Regions from separate parts of the Enterobacter sp. DVT3837 genome, predicted to be linked through region 1. Evidence: predicted binding sites of a transcription regulator. Region 1 holds the regulator's gene; the other holds the start of a gene.
What was found. Region 1 encodes PurR, which represses purine synthesis genes. Its sites were predicted from a motif close to CANGCAAACGTTTGCNTG; they were not measured.
Positions count from the first base shown of each region.

Region 2: the regulator PurR is predicted to act here: its motif matches at 6,181-6,198, upstream of AC0XWG_RS02060 (nucleoside-specific channel-forming protein Tsx).

Region 1 is NZ_JBWDLA010000002.1:1,132,415-1,140,384, forward strand. It holds gene AC0XWG_RS20350 (MFS transporter) at 1-983, opposite strand, end outside; gene cydH (cytochrome bd-I oxidase subunit CydH) at 1,147-1,236, opposite strand; gene purR (HTH-type transcriptional repressor PurR) at 1,534-2,559, shown strand; gene punR (DNA-binding transcriptional activator PunR) at 2,577-3,488, opposite strand; gene punC (purine nucleoside transporter PunC) at 3,603-4,802, shown strand; gene cfa (cyclopropane fatty acyl phospholipid synthase) at 5,100-6,248, shown strand; gene AC0XWG_RS20380 (riboflavin synthase) at 6,280-6,921, opposite strand; gene mdtK (MdtK family multidrug efflux MATE transporter) at 7,147-7,970, shown strand, end outside.
Region 2 is NZ_JBWDLA010000001.1:428,840-436,809, forward strand. It holds gene dxs (1-deoxy-D-xylulose-5-phosphate synthase) at 1-249, shown strand, start outside; gene AC0XWG_RS02025 (aldo/keto reductase) at 314-1,288, shown strand; gene thiL (thiamine-phosphate kinase) at 1,773-2,744, opposite strand; gene nusB (transcription antitermination factor NusB) at 2,822-3,241, opposite strand; gene ribH (6,7-dimethyl-8-ribityllumazine synthase) at 3,263-3,733, opposite strand; gene ribD (bifunctional diaminohydroxyphosphoribosylaminopyrimidine deaminase/5-amino-6-(5-phosphoribosylamino)uracil reductase RibD) at 3,821-4,924, opposite strand; gene nrdR (transcriptional regulator NrdR) at 4,929-5,378, opposite strand; gene AC0XWG_RS02055 (SadB/YajI family lipoprotein) at 5,530-6,069, shown strand; gene AC0XWG_RS02060 (nucleoside-specific channel-forming protein Tsx) at 6,337-7,221, shown strand; gene AC0XWG_RS02065 (helix-turn-helix transcriptional regulator) at 7,268-7,948, opposite strand; gene AC0XWG_RS02070 (VOC family protein) at 7,963-7,970, opposite strand, start outside.

The sequences.
Region 1 (7,970 bases):
GAAGACGAAAGACCCGGCGCCTCATGGGCGACACGCATCACGCGCATTTGCAGCGGTGGAACCACAGCAAAGGTGGCAGCTCCCCAGACGACCATCGCAATGGCTGCTCCGAACTCATTACGTGCCAGCCACGGAATAGCAATCATGATGACAATCAGCAGGGTTAAGAAGCCCTTCAACGTCCCGCTCACGGAACGGTCGGCAAATTTCCCACCCAGATAGTTACCAATCGAGAAGCCCACGCCAATCAACACCAGCATCGCAGTGATAAAGATCGGTGTCGCGTGAGTGATGTCGTGAAGCACGGGAGAAATGTAGGTATAGAGGGTAAACATCGCCCCTGCCCCCAACACGGTCGTCAGCAATGCCGAGAGCACCTGCGGGCGTACCAGCACAGACAACTCTTTGCGCACGTCAGGACGTTCCCCCGCGCTGCCTTTCGGCAGGGAGAAGAACAGTGCCACCATCGCGATCACACCGAGACCGGCCGTCGCCAGGAAAGACATACGCCAGCCGATCGCTTCACCCAGCCAGGTTGCCGCAGGCACCCCGCCGATGTTGGCAATCGTTAGTCCCATAAACATGGTTGCCACGGCACTCGCCTGCTTGTGTTTTGGCACCACGCTTGCGGCTACGACCGACCCCAGCCCAAAGAACGCGCCGTGGTTAAGGCTGGTCAGAATGCGGGACAGCATCAATGTGGTGTAGTCCGGCGAAATGGCGGAAAGCACGTTGCCCAGGGTGAAAATCGCCATCAGGAAAATCAGCGCATTGCGGCGCGCGCGATGCGAAAGCAGAAGCGTCATCAGCGGCGCCCCGACCATCACGCCGATAGCGTAGGCGCTGATTAACATCCCTGCGGCAGGGATCGAGACATCCACGCCTCTGGCAATAACAGGCAGTAAACCCATCGGGGAGAATTCAGTGGTGCCAATCCCAAAAGCGCCAATCGCCAGGGCCAGCAGGGGAAAATTGATTTTCATACGTCAACTCCGGATGCCGTGTCATGAGGTGACACAGAACAAAGAAGCGGAAAGCATGACATCAATCACAAAAAATGAGAAGTTAACAAAATGGCAAAAGATTTTTGCCAGAGAAGTAACAATCAGGGGAATCGGGAGGGAGAAGGCTCTCCCTCCGCGTAAATCAGTGCAGTGCGGCCGTCAGACCCGCTGCGACAATCAAAGCCAGCACAATAACGGTGGTGAACAGCGAAAACTTCAGATCGGAACTCATCAATTTTTCTCCTTTTAATCCCCCCACGAAAAGTGAGCTTGCTCATTTTTGCACAATTTACGTCAAAAATCTTCCTGGATTTAAACGGATAACCACTTTACCTCTTCCCCTTTTCATCAAGATAGGACAAAATTCCACGCTAAATTTATTAGCGTACCGGCCATTGACCCCCTCCTGACGTCCTGTGTCGTTTTCCCGGCGTGTCGCAATTCAAAATTGCGCGATAAGGGTGAGAGAAGGCAAACGTTTACCTTCAATTTTTTCAGGAGTTTAGGATATGGTCTGGAGTGACATTTAATGGCAACAATTAAAGATGTAGCAAAACGCGCAAACGTTTCCACTACAACCGTATCACATGTAATTAACAAAACCCGCTTTGTGGCGGAAGAGACGCGCAACGCCGTCTGGGCAGCGATCAAAGAACTGCACTATTCGCCAAGTGCGGTTGCGCGTAGCCTCAAGGTTAATCACACCAAGTCTATTGGTTTGCTGGCGACCAGCAGTGAAGCGGCCTATTTTGCCGAGATCATTGAAGCGGTTGAGAAAAACTGTTTTCAAAAAGGCTATACCCTGATTCTGGGCAACGCGTGGAACAGCATTGAAAAACAGCGCGCCTACCTGTCGATGATGGCGCAAAAGCGCGTTGATGGCCTGCTGGTGATGTGTTCCGAGTATCCGGAAACTGTGCTGTCCATGCTGGAAGAGTATCGCCATATCCCAATGGTGGTGATGGACTGGGGTGAAGCCCGCGCGGACTTCACCGATTCCGTTATCGATAACGCCTTTGAAGGCGGTTATATGGCGGGTCGTTATCTGATAGAACGCGGTCACCGCGAGATCGGTGTGATCCCGGGTCCACTGGAGCGCAATACCGGTGCAGGTCGTCTGGCTGGGTTTATGAAAGCGATGGAAGAAGCGCTGATCACCGTTCCGGAAAACTGGATCGTGCAGGGCGACTTCGAACCGGAGTCGGGCTACCGCGCGATGCAGCAGATCGTCTCCCAGCAGCACCGTCCGACCGCCGTTTTCTGCGGGGGCGACATCATGGCAATGGGTGCCCTCTGTGCTGCCGATGAGCTGGGTCTGCGTGTACCGCAGGATATTTCTGTGATCGGGTATGACAACGTGCGTAACGCGCGCTTCTTTACGCCGGCATTAACGACCATTCACCAGCCGAAAGACTCACTGGGTGAAACCGCCTTTAATATGCTGATGGACAGGATCGTCAACAAACGAGAAGAGTCACAGTCCATTGAAGTTCACCCGCGTCTTATTGAACGCCGCTCCGTTGCGGATGGTCCGTTCCGCGACTACCGCCGGTAATCTCTTCACGGGGCCAGTTAAGCTGGCTCCCGTAGCCATTCCCGGTTTAGCGTTTCGCTGTCTCCCAGATAATCCAGCAGCCAGGCCATCGCTGGCGAGACATCATTTTGTTGCCAGGTGAGGCAACAGGCCGCATCCGGGAACGGGTTCTCTAGCGTCAACTCAACCCACTCTCCGGTGTCAATTCGCGGCCGCGCAAAATGAACGGGCACCATCGCAACGCACAAGCCAGCACTGAGGCACGTCGCCGACGATTCCCAGTCGGGTGCAACCACCCGCCGCTGGTTATCCAGAAGCCAGGTGATACGCTTGGGTAATGAACGGGACGTATCCTCCAGCACCAGCGATGGCCAGTTGCGTAGCGTATCGTCGCTCAAGGGGCCTTCCAGAGCCGCCAGCGGATGATCGCTTGCCACCACGCATTTCCAGCTCAGCATCCCCATATCGCGAAACGCATAACGTCCCCCAACCGGAATCGCCTGCGTGGCCCCGATCGCCATCTCTGCCCTGCCGTCCGCCAGCGCATCCCAGACGCCGTTAAACACCTCCTGCGAGACCCGCAATTCGACGTCAGAAAAATGACGATAGAAGTCGACAATCATTTGCCGGGTACGCTCGGGTTTGACGATATTATCCACCGCGATGGAAATATGCCCCCGCCAGCCGTTAGCGATCTGCTGACACTGTTCGCGGGTGATCTGCATTTTTTTGATGACAGAACGTCCTTCTTTCAAAAACCACGCGCCGGCGGGCGTTAATTCCACATCACGATGTCGCCGTTCAAACAGCGGAACCGCCAGCCACTCCTCGAGCTGACGTACTGTATAGCTGATAGCTGAAGGCACGCGGTGTAACTCCTGCGCCGCTCCACTGAAACTGCCGTTACGCGCGACAGCATCGACCACTTCAAGAGAATAATCTGACCACATTTTCTGCCTGCAAAAAATTTGAATGCACACGCCAAATATTAGCGTTTCACAAGCGGCTTTGCACTCCCTACACTCAGCGCCAATGTATACCTGCCTCCTCAGGAGAATAAAACAATGCAACCCAGGAAAGGTTTTTTAGTCTGGCTCGGCGGCTTAAGCGTGCTGGGCTTTTTGGCCACTGATATGTACCTGCCGGCTTTCGCCGCCATGCAGGAAGATTTGCAAACCCCTGCAGCGGCCATCAGCGCCAGCCTGAGTTTGTTCCTCGCCGGTTTCGCCTTCGCGCAGCTACTTTGGGGGCCGCTATCAGATCGTTTTGGCCGTAAACCAGTACTGTTGCTGGGACTTGGCATTTTTGCCGTCGGCTGTCTGGGTATGTTATGGGTACGCGATGCAACCTGGCTGCTGGTGCTGCGCTTTGTGCAGGCCGTCGGCGTCTGTGCAGCAGCGGTGACCTGGCAGGCCCTTGTTACCGACTACTACCCAGCCAACCGCACCAACCGGATTTTCGCCACCATTATGCCGCTGGTAGGGCTTTCACCTGCCCTCGCCCCGCTGCTGGGCAGCTGGATCCTGGTGCATTTCGAGTGGCAGGCTATCTTTGCCACGTTGTTTGCCATCACACTGGTACTTATGCTGCCGGCATTCGCGCTCAAACCAGCGCATAAAAAAGAGGCACATGCGGATGCGAAGCCCATTACCTTTACCTCTTTGCTGAGTGCCAAAGCGTATCGCGGTAATGTCCTGATTTATGCCGCCTGCTCGGCGAGTTTCTTCGCGTGGCTGACCGGTTCGCCATTTATTCTGCACGATATGGGGTACAGCCCGGCGGCGATCGGCCTGAGCTATGTCCCGCAAACCATCGCATTCCTGGTGGGTGGGTACGGCTGTCGTGCGGCGCTGCAGAAATGGGAAGGTCAGCAGATGCTGCCGTGGCTGCTGGTGCTGTATGCATTGAGCGTTATCAGGACATGGGCCGTTGGTTTTATCCCTGGCACCGGTCTGGTAGAAATTTTAATGCCATTCTGCGTGATGGCCGTTGCTAACGGGGCAATCTACCCTATCGTTGTGGCGCAGGCATTACGTCCGTTCCCGCAGGCGACGGGTCGCGCGGCTGCGCTGCAGAACACCCTGCAGTTGGGTCTGTGCTTCCTGGCAAGCCTGGTGGTCTCTGCGCTGATTGCCACACCGCTCCTGACCACCACTACCGTGATGCTGGTGACCGTTGTGCTGGCCTTTGTGGGCTACCGTATGCAGGCTTCCGCACAGCGTGAGCTGAATAACAGCACGCCGGTTGAAACATCGCATGCGTAATCGCGCCGGAAATTATGTTAACTTCCAGTGATTAGGTTGCTAAGAATTTTTTATTGAATCACCAAATTTTGAGGCCTATACTAAATTTGGTTCGATTAAATACGATAAATATTAAGTGTTAACGGGAGCCGGAGTGCTCCCGTTTTACCATGGAAGGCATTTCGGCAAGGGTTATCTCCCTTCCTCTGTTCTACGTCGGATATTAGCCTCGCGGTATTTACCGTGAGATTTCTCACAAACCAAAAAAAGCGTCTACGCTGTTTGAAGGTTCTGATCACACAGGGTGATGGAGAAGCTATGAGTTCATCGTGTATAGAAGAAGTCAGCGTTCCGGACGATAACTGGTCCCGGATCGTCAGTGAACTGTTAGGTCGAGCAGGCATCACTATCAATGGATCGTCGCCAGCCGATCCCCAGGTTAAACATCCCGACTTTTTTAAGCGCGTGTTGCGGGAGGGTTCGTTAGGCCTGGGGGAAAGCTATATGGACGGCTGGTGGGAGTGCGAACGGCTGGATATCTTCTTCTCCAGCGTGTTGCGTGCCGGTCTGGAAAATCAACTCCCCCGCAATCTGAAAGACACACTGCGCGTCGCCTCTGCCCGGCTGTTTAATCTGCAAAGTAAAAAACGCGCGTGGATCGTCGGCAAAGAGCATTACGATCTCGGCAACGACCTGTTCAACCGTATGCTTGACCCCTTCATGCAATATTCCTGCGCTTACTGGAAAGAGGCTTCGACGCTGGAAGAGGCTCAACAGGCTAAGCTGCATCTAATTAGCGAGAAACTGAAGTTAGAACCCGGAATGCGCGTGCTGGATATCGGCTGCGGCTGGGGTGGGCTGGCCTGGTTTATGGCGAAGCACTACGGCGTCAGCGTGGTGGGTGTCACTATTTCAGCTGAACAGCAAAAGATGGCACGGGAACGCTGCCAGGGTCTCGATGTGGATATCCGGCTACAGGATTACCGCGATCTTAACGAACAGTTTGACCGTATCGTTTCGGTGGGTATGTTCGAGCACGTGGGACCGAAGAACTACAACACCTATTTTGACGTGGTGGATCGTAATTTGAAACCGGACGGCATCTTCCTGCTGCATACCATCGGCTCTAAGCGAACCGATAACAACGTTGACCCGTGGATCAACAAATACATCTTTCCGAATGGCTGTTTACCGTCCGTTCGCCAGATTGCCAACGCCAGTGAACCCCATTTCGTGATGGAAGACTGGCATAACTTCGGTGCGGATTACGACACCACGTTGATGGCATGGCATGCTCGTTTTCAGGAAGCCTGGCCTGAGATTGCGGACAACTATTCTGAACGATTCAAGCGGATGTTTAGCTATTATCTAAATGCCTGCGCGGGGGCGTTTCGCGCGCGGGATATTCAGCTCTGGCAGGTGGTCTTCAGCCGTGGCATTGAACACGGTTTGCGGGTCGCCCGCTAAAAAAATAACCCCGGTTACCCGGGGTTATTTTTTATTCTTCTTCTGCTGTTTTAATTATTGCAGCTTCTTTTGCCGCCAGCACACGCTCAACGGTATCCACCACCGCCTGAGTTTGCGGATCGATTTCGATATTTACGCGATGCCCCAGTTTTTTCGCCCCCAGCGTGGTGCGCTGCAGCGTTTCAGGAATTAAATGCACACAAAAACGCGTCGGCGTCACTTCCCCGACAGTCAGACTAATCCCATCAATACCAATAAACCCTTTGTACAGGATGTATTTCATTAATGAAGGATCCTGCATTTTAAACCAGATTTGACGGTTATTTTCCGAGGTCACAATTTTCGCCACTTCGGCAGTGGTCATGATGTGCCCCGACATCAGATGCCCGCCAATCTCATCGCTGAACTTCGCCGCCCTTTCTACGTTGACGGTATCCCCAACAGCCAGCTCACCCAGGTTGGTGATACGCAGCGTCTCTTTCATTAAATCAAAGCTAATCTGGTTGCCGTTAATTTCGGTCACGGTCAGGCAGCAGCCGTTATGCGCAATCGAGGCACCGGTTTCAATGCCCTCAAGCATATATTCCGGCAGCTCAACAACATGAGTACGGAAATTAGGTTTTTCATCAATGGACACCACTTTGGCGGTGCCCTGCACAATACCAGTAAACATGCTTACAACTCCTGTTTTTTCCGGACGGTGGTGACACCGTTTAATCCCATCACAATAACAGTTGGAAAAACAGGTTGCCAGCGGAGCGCATTTTCTGGCGATTTTTTCACTAGATAAATAGCTAAAGCCCGCTACAATAGCTGGCACCCCCCTGCATTTTCTTCTTGCTGCCCGTTTCGGCGGCTTTTTTAGTCTCTCAAATAACAACAAAATAAAGGTGTTCACGTGCAGAAGTACATGAATGAAGCGCGCCAGTTATTGGCACTGGCTATACCAGTGATCGTCGCGCAAGTGGCCCAGACCGCAATGGGATTTGTGGATACGGTAATGGCAGGTGGCTACAGTGCCACCGATATGGCGGCCGTTGCTATCGGCACGTCAATCTGGCTTCCGGCCATCCTGTTCGGCCACGGTCTGCTGCTCGCGCTCACGCCTGTTATCGCCCAGCTCAATGGCTCGGGTCGTCGCGAGCGCATTGCCCACCAGGTCCGTCAGGGTTTCTGGCTGGCGGGGTTTGTCTCCGTGCTGATTATGGTGGTGCTCTGGAACGCTGGCCATATTATTCGCGCCATGCATAACATTGACCCGGCACTGGCTGACAAAGCCGTGGGTTATCTGCGCGCCCTGCTCTGGGGGACTCCAGGCTACCTCTTTTTCCAGGTGGCGCGTAACCAGTGTGAAGGTCTGGCGAAAACCAAGCCCGGGATGGTAATGGGCTTTATTGGTTTGCTGGTCAATATTCCGGTGAACTATGTCTTTATTTACGGTCATTTCGGAATGCCGGAACTGGGTGGCGTCGGCTGCGGCGTGGCGACGGCAGCCGTTTACTGGGTGATGTTCTTCTCGATGATCGCCTTTGTAAAACGCGCCCGTTCCATGCGCGATATCCGCAACGAGAACAGATTTAGTACGCCAGACTGGAGCATCATGACGCGTCTGGTGCAGCTAGGTTTGCCGATTGCCCTCGCGCTGTTCTTCGAGGTGACGCTTTTCGCCGTGGTCGCCCTGCTGGTCTCCCCGTTGGGCATTGTGAACGTAGCCGGGCACCA
Region 2 (7,970 bases), on a different contig from region 1:
GATGAATCCCTGATCCTGAACATGGCAGAAACCCATGACGTGCTGGTGACGCTGGAAGAAAATGCCATCATGGGCGGCGCGGGCAGCGGCGTGAACGAGGTGCTGATGGCGAATCGTAAAGCCGTTCCGGTGCTGAACCTCGGTCTGCCGGATCACTTCATTCCGCAAGGTACTCAGGACGAAGCCCGCACGGCGATTGGCCTGGATGCCGCAGGTATCGAAGCAAAAATCCGCTCCTGGCTGGGCTGATCCCTCCCCCTGTTCTGCTCCTGCTATGCTTAAACGTATTGTTTAAAACAGCAGGAGTGGAACCATGCAATACACAACATTAGGAAAAACAGACCTTAAGGTTTCCCGACTTTGCCTGGGGTGCATGACCTTTGGCGAGCCTGACCGGGGTAATCATGCCTGGACGCTGCCGGAAGAGAGTAGCCGCCCTATCATCAAACGCGCCATCGAAGGTGGTATTAACTTCTTTGACACCGCCAACAGCTACTCCGACGGCAGCAGCGAGGAGATTGTCGGCCGTGCCCTGCGCGATTTTGCCCGTCGTGATGAAATTGTGGTCGCCACCAAGGTGTATTATCCGGTTGGCGATCTGGCTCAGGGCCTTTCTCGCACGCAGATCCTGCGTTCTATTGATGACAGTCTCAGACGCCTGAACATGGATTATGTCGATCTGCTGCAAATTCACCGCTGGGATTACAACACGCCGATCGAGGAGACGCTTGAAGCACTCAACGACGTGGTGAAAGCGGGTAAAGCGCGCTACATCGGCGCCTCATCAATGCACGCGTCGCAGTTTGCACAGGCGCTCGATCTCCAGGCACAGCATGGCTGGGCGCGCTTCGTCACCATGCAGGATCACTACAATCTGATCTATCGCGAAGAAGAACGTGAGATGCTGCCGCTGTGCCATCAGGAGGGCGTGGCGGTGATCCCGTGGAGCCCGCTGGCGCGCGGTCGTCTGACCCGTCCGTGGGGGGAATCCACGGCCCGCCTGGTATCGGATGAAGTGGGAAAAAATCTGTATGAAGGAACAGAGGCCAGCGATGCGTTGATTGCAGAACGTTTAGCCGGGATTGCTGACGAAACCGGTGCAACCCGGGCCCAGGTGGCGCTGGCGTGGCTGCTGGGTAAACGCGGGGTTACGGCACCGATTATTGGAACATCGCGGGAAGAACAGCTTGATGAACTGCTGAATGCGGTGGACATCACGCTGACGCCGGAGCAGATTGCCGAGCTGGAGACGCCATATCAACAGCATCCGGTGGTGGGGTTTAAGTAAGCCCTCACCCTGACCCTCTCCCGGTGGGGTGAGGAATCCCCAGTAATTTTTTTTAACCGGAAGCGATGAATATTGCTTCCGGAAAATTAATGGCTTACAGCGATGTCTGGTCCGGCTGTAAATCGCCGAAGCGTTTCCGTAAGGCCGGGGCGAGGCGCAGGGATGCGCCGAGAGGGCGTGGCCTGCAGGGATGCAGGCTCATGCCCGACCCGATAGCCTGAAGGAATAAGCTGAGGGTACCGCGAAGCGGCGATTTACCGCCGGGAGCCCGGGTCGCCAGGGTGGCGGCGATTGAGCCGCCCTGGCACGTTCACACGTCATGCTGTTACAGAGTAGCAATGAACATAAAGTGAACGGAATGACCACCAGAGCCGTATGCTCCCCCTCACCCCAGCCCTCTCCCTCAAGGGAGAGGGGGGTCGTCCGTGCTGGTATTATTTTGTGGGGATCCCTCAGCCCGGTGGGAGAAGGGAAAAAAGCAAACTTACGCGAAGTGATCGTATCCTTTCCAGTCCAGCGTAATGGGCGTACCGTCTCTCACAAACTTCAGCCCTTCGCTCTCCGGCATGATCTGCCCGATGCAGGTAAATTTCGCGCCGAGATGCGCTAACGCCACGTCCAGCGTTCCACGGTTGAGCTCAGGCACCGTGAAGCACAGCTCGTAATCTTCTCCACCGGAGAGCGCCCAGCGCAGCGCCTGCTCAGGATCCACATGGCGAAGCAGTGGCTCTGACAGCGGGAAGAGATCCAGGTCAACACGCGCACCCGCGCCGCTGGCCTTCAGAATATGACCGAGATCTGAGATCAGTCCGTCAGAGAGATCGATAGCCGAACTTGCCCGCTCGCGCAGCGCCTGACCGTGCAGAATACGCGGTGTTGGCCGCAAATGGCGTTTCACCAGATATGCCGCGTCGTCAGCATCCTTCACGGTTAAGCGGTCCTGGAGGATCGCCAGCCCTGCGGCACTGTCACCCGGCGTACCGGTCACGTAGATCCAGTCACCGGGTTTTGCACCCGATCGTTTCAGCGCGCGACCGAGCGGCACATAGCCGTGGATTGCCAGCGTCATCGACAGCGGCCCGGCAGTGGTATCACCGCCAATCAACTGCATATCGTAATAGTTGAGCTGCTCAAACAACGCATCGCTAAAGGCTTCAAGCCAGACTTCATCTACCTCTGGCAGCGTCAGAGCCAGCGTCAGCCACGCGGGATCGGCGCCCATTGCCGCCAGATCGCTCACGTTGACGGCCAGCGCTTTATACGCCAGATCGGCAGGATCGATATCCGGTAAAAAATGACGTCCGCACACTAAGGTGTCGGTGCTGATTGCCAGCGTCTGTTTTTCGGGAATATTGAGAAGTGCGCAGTCATCGCCAATGCCGGTTTCAACATCAAGACGAGAGGTTCTGACACGGTCGAAATAACGGGCAATCAGGGAGAATTCGCCGCATGCCATACGTTATGCCTCAGCAAATAAAAGAAAAAACCGGAGCCGCACTGCCCATCAGGCAATGCAGAACTCCGGTTTGCGGATCACTTTTTGTGGGGACGGATCGCAGGTGCTGCTTTATCAAGTACGCCGTTTACAAACTTGTGGCTGTCTTCAGCGCCGAAGGTTTTCGCCAGTTCGATCGCTTCGTTGATGGCCACTTTATACGGCACATCATCACGTTTAGACAGCTCAAACAGCGCAATGCGCAACACTGCTTTTTCAACCTGACCCAGCTCTTCGAGCAGACGGGACAGGTAGGGCTTCATCAGACCATCGAGATACGCGCTATTAGTCGCCACTCCCGACAGCAGTTCACGGAAGTACAGAACATCGACGTCTTTTACGTCCTGTTCTGACAGGAACTGGTATTCAACATCAGCGATGTCGTTCTGGGACAACTGCCAGGAGTAAAGTGCCTGGACGGCACATTCACGGGCGCGGCGACGAGCAGCAGGTTTCACGGAATTCCCCTTACAAAAAAATCAGGCCTTGATGGCTTTCAATACATTGATCATTTCAAGCGCGGTCAGTGCAGCTTCTGCACCTTTGTTACCGGCCTTAGTGCCAGCACGTTCGATGGCTTGTTCAATACTTTCGGTGGTCAGCACGCCAAACGCGACAGGAATTTCAGCATCCTGCGCAACGTGTGCCAGACCATTGCTTGCACCGCCCGCAACGTATTCGAAGTGCGCAGTGCCGCCACGAATAACGGTACCCAGAGCAATCACCGCGTCGTATTTACCGGTTTTTGCCAGCGCGCCTGCTGCCAGTGGCAGTTCGTAAGCACCTGGAACCCAAACAACGGTAATGTTGTCATCTTTAACCTGGCCGATACGTTTCAGGGCGTCAATGGCACCTTCCAGCAGGCTGTCGTTGATGAAGTTGTTGAAACGCGCAATGGTGATGGCGACGCGAGCGTCCGGGGTAGCTACAGCAGCTTCAATAATGTTCATACTCTTCCTTTACGGGTTCATTTGGCCCCGCAGGGGGGCGGATTTTATCATAATACTTTGCGTACTGCTTCCCTATTTCAGGAGCAATTACGCTGTCGTTAAATGGAGGCAGACATCCGGACCCACCGGACGAATCTCGCTAAATTTGAGTTGTGGTGCATCGGCCAGTTTTTCAAGGCCGGGCAGCACAAACAGGCCACGCGCGTCGCTACCCAACAGTTTAGGCGCAACGTAAACAATCAGCTCATCCACCAGCCCAGCCTGTAAGAGCGCACCGGCGAGCGTTGGCCCCGCTTCTACCCAGATGCTGTTTACCTGTTGTTTGCCAAGTAACATCATTAACACCACGAGATCCAGATGCCCGTTATGCTCCGGCACCATGATGCTGCGCACGCCTTCCGGCCAGTCACGTGAAACTTCTTTAGTGCGCGCAATCCAGGTTTCACCGGGCTGCTGCACAATGCGGTGTTCAGGTGTGACGCGGTTCTGGCTATCTATGACAATACGCAGCGGCTGACGCAGGTTCTCCTGGGGGTAAAGCGCCTGGGTATCGGCATTCAGTTCGTTCCAGCGCACGGTCATGGCGGGATCGTCAGCCAGAACGGTTTCACTGCTGGTGAGGATAGCATGGCTTTGCGCACGCAGACGTTGCACATCGCGCCTTGCCTGCGGAGAGGTGATCCACTGGCTCTCACCGTTCGCCATTGCCGTGCGACCGTCCAGAGAGGCACCCAGCTTAAGTTGGATATACGGGAACCCGGTGCGCATGCGCTTGAGGAAGCCTTTATTGATCGCTTCCGCGTCTTGCATCATCAGCCCATGGCTGACGTCAATCCCTTCCTGCTGCAGACGATACAAACCGCGGCCGGCGACCTGCGGGTTCGGGTCCTGCATTGACGCGACGACGCGTGAAACACCCGCCGCAATCAGTGCTTCACAGCACGGTGGCGTACGGCCGTGATGGCTGCAGGGCTCCAGCGTGACGTAGGCCGTAGCACCGCGCGCCTTCTCACCAGCCATGCGCAACGCGTGCACCTCAGCATGCGGCTCGCCCGCGCGATAGTGAAAACCTTCGCCCACAATCTCGCCATCTTTGACGATAACGCACCCGACATTCGGGTTGGGATGGGTGGTAAAACGCCCGCGCTGCGCCAGCTTCATGGCTCGCGCCATGTAAATCTCATCCTGCATGAGCTTAATCCTGTAAGCGGGCGATCTCTTCGCCAAACTCTTTGATATCTTCGAAACTGCGGTAGACCGAAGCGAAGCGGATATAGGCGACCTTATCGAGCTTTTTCAACTGCTCCATCACCAGGTTGCCAATCATCTTGCTTGGCACTTCACGCTCACCCAGACCACGAAGATAAGATTTAATGTGGTTTAACGCCATTTCAACGTCGTCCGCGCTGACGGGACGTTTTTCCAGAGCCTTCAGCATTCCGCTGCGCAACTTCTCTTCGTTAAACGGCTCTCGCACGTCGTTACTTTTTACCACGCGCGGCATAACCAGCTCTGCAACCTCAAAGGTCGTAAAACGTTCATTACATACCAGACACTGCCGACGACGGCGCACGGAAGACCCTTCGCCTACAAGACGAGAGTCGATGACTTTGGTATCCACAGCGGAGCAGAATGGGCAATGCATACGGTATCCCTGTTATCTGGTTAACTTATTTCATTTTACCCTGATCTGGCCTGACAACAAAGGAAGAGCTTTTTGAGACAAAGGATCTATGTCTGACAGGTGGATGCTGGCTACCATAATGAGGATCCGTTATTTCAAGGAAATAAACGCAATGACAAGACGTTACCTGAAGATTTTGCTGGTGGGGAGCCTCTTCACCCTTAGCGCCTGTGCACAGCAAACCGAAGTTCGCCAGATGAAACAAAGCGTCAATACGCTCAATACGGCAATGGATAAGCTGAATAAAGAAACGGTGAAGATCACCCAACAAAACGCGCTGAACGCAAAATCCAGCAGCGGGGTGTATCTGCTGCCTGGTGCCAATACGCCTGCGCGACTCAACAGCCAGATTGGCACGCTGAAAATGTCACTGGTGAACGTTGCGGCGAATGCAGATGGTACTCGCGCAACATTACGCATCCAGGGTGAATCCAACGATCCCCTTCCAGCCTTCAGTGGCACCGTCGAGTGGGGCCAGATCCAGGGCACAACCGAGAGCTACCAGGAAGTGAATGTAAAGAACCAATTATTCACCGCCCCCGCGAGTATACTGGCGCCCAGCGATGTTGATATCCCGCTTCAGCTGAGTGGACTCACGCCAGACCAGTTAGGTTTTATCCGCATCCACGATATCCAGCCCGCCGTGCAGTAGCCCCACCTTCAGCGGAGTGCAATGTCACTCCGCTAACATTTACATTTCGTATGGATTGGCAACATTAATGATTGTCGCTACAATCCCGGCCGTTTAAAGTACGCAAACGTGAACGCAATCGATTACGTGTGTGAGAGATATGTGAAACAACACATATTTTTGTGAGCAGGGATTCCTATAATAGGCACCGCAGAAACACGAAATATTTAGAAACGCAATTCGCGCATTTTTCACTCCCGGAAGGGAATTTCAATCAGTGGCATGATTATGAAAAAAACATTACTTGCAGCCGGCACCGTGCTGGCACTTTCCTCCTCTTTCACTGTTAACGCAGCGGAAAACGATAAACCACAATATCTCTCCGACTGGTGGCACCAGAGCGTTAACGTGGTCGGCAGCTACCACACCCGTTTCGGACCACAGATCCGCAACGATACCTACCTGGAGTACGAAGCATTCGCCAAGAAAGACTGGTTTGATTTCTACGGTTACGTGGATCTGCCGGTGTTCTTCGGTGGTAATACCGATGCGAAAGGTATCTGGAACAACGGTTCCCCGCTGTTCATGGAAATCGAACCGCGCTTCTCCATCGACAAACTGACCGGCACCGATCTGAGCTTCGGTCCGTTCAAAGAGTGGTACATCGCGAACAACTACATCTATGACATGGGTCGCAACGATTCTCAGGAACAAAGCACCTGGTATATGGGTCTGGGTACCGACATCGACACGGGTCTGCCGATGAGCCTGTCCATGAACATTTACGCGAAATACCAGTGGCAGAACTACGGTGCGTCCAACGAAAACGAGTGGGATGGATACCGTTTCAAAGTGAAATACTTTGTACCGCTGACGCAGCTGTGGGGCGGTAATCTGAGCTACATCGGTTTCACTAACTTTGACTGGGGTTCAGATCTGGGTGACGATAACTTCTATGACAACAACGGGAAGCATGCTCGTACCAGCAACTCTATCGCTTCCAGCCACATCCTGGCTCTGAACTACGATCACTGGCACTACTCTGTTGTTGCTCGTTACTGGCACAACGGTGGCCAGTGGAACGACGATGCCAGCCTGAACTTCGGTAAGGGTGACTTCAGCGTTCGTTCTACCGGTTGGGGTGGTTACCTGGTTGTGGGTTACAACTTCTAATCTTGTGGTAGCCGCCGGACAAAAAGCCAGCTCACGAGCTGGCTTTTTACTGCTTAACCTTCCGCAAAAAATCCGCCAGAGACCTGTCTGCACTCTCGCTAAACCGCCGCTCCGTCTGCACAATGTTAAGACACCTGTCGAGCCGGAAACAGCGGTAGTCATCGCGCCGTTCACACCAGGCCGCCAGCAGCCAGCGCTCCCCCCAGAAGAACAATCCCAACGGCTGAACCTCACGCTGTGAGAGCTGTCCGGCTTCATCACGGTAATGCAGCGCCAGCACGCGCTGGGCGGAAATTGCCTGATGAATCATGTCAAAATCGCTACGGGAGTGGCTTTGCATGCAAAAATCAGGGGCGTAGATCCGCGTCTGCTCCGCCTTTCGACGACTCTCCTCAGGCAGAATCGCTAACACCTTCTCCTGAGCCGACTCCAGTTCGCGCGACAGCGATTCTCCTCCCCAGGTTTTGAGCAGGCGAATCGCCACCATCAGCGCCTCTGACTCCTTGTTTGTCAGCATCAGCGGCGGTAAATCAAAACCCGACATCAGCCGATAGCCGCTTCCCGCCTCGCCCTCCACCGGCACGCCGGAAAGTGACAAGTCGCGGATATCGCGGTAGACCGTCCGCTCAGACACGCCAAGCCTGTCCGCCAGATGCGCTGCCGTTGTCAGACGCCTGCCCCGCAGGATCTGCACAATCTGAAACAAACGGTCAGCGCGTCGGGTCATATTTTCGTTAACTCTCAGGCTG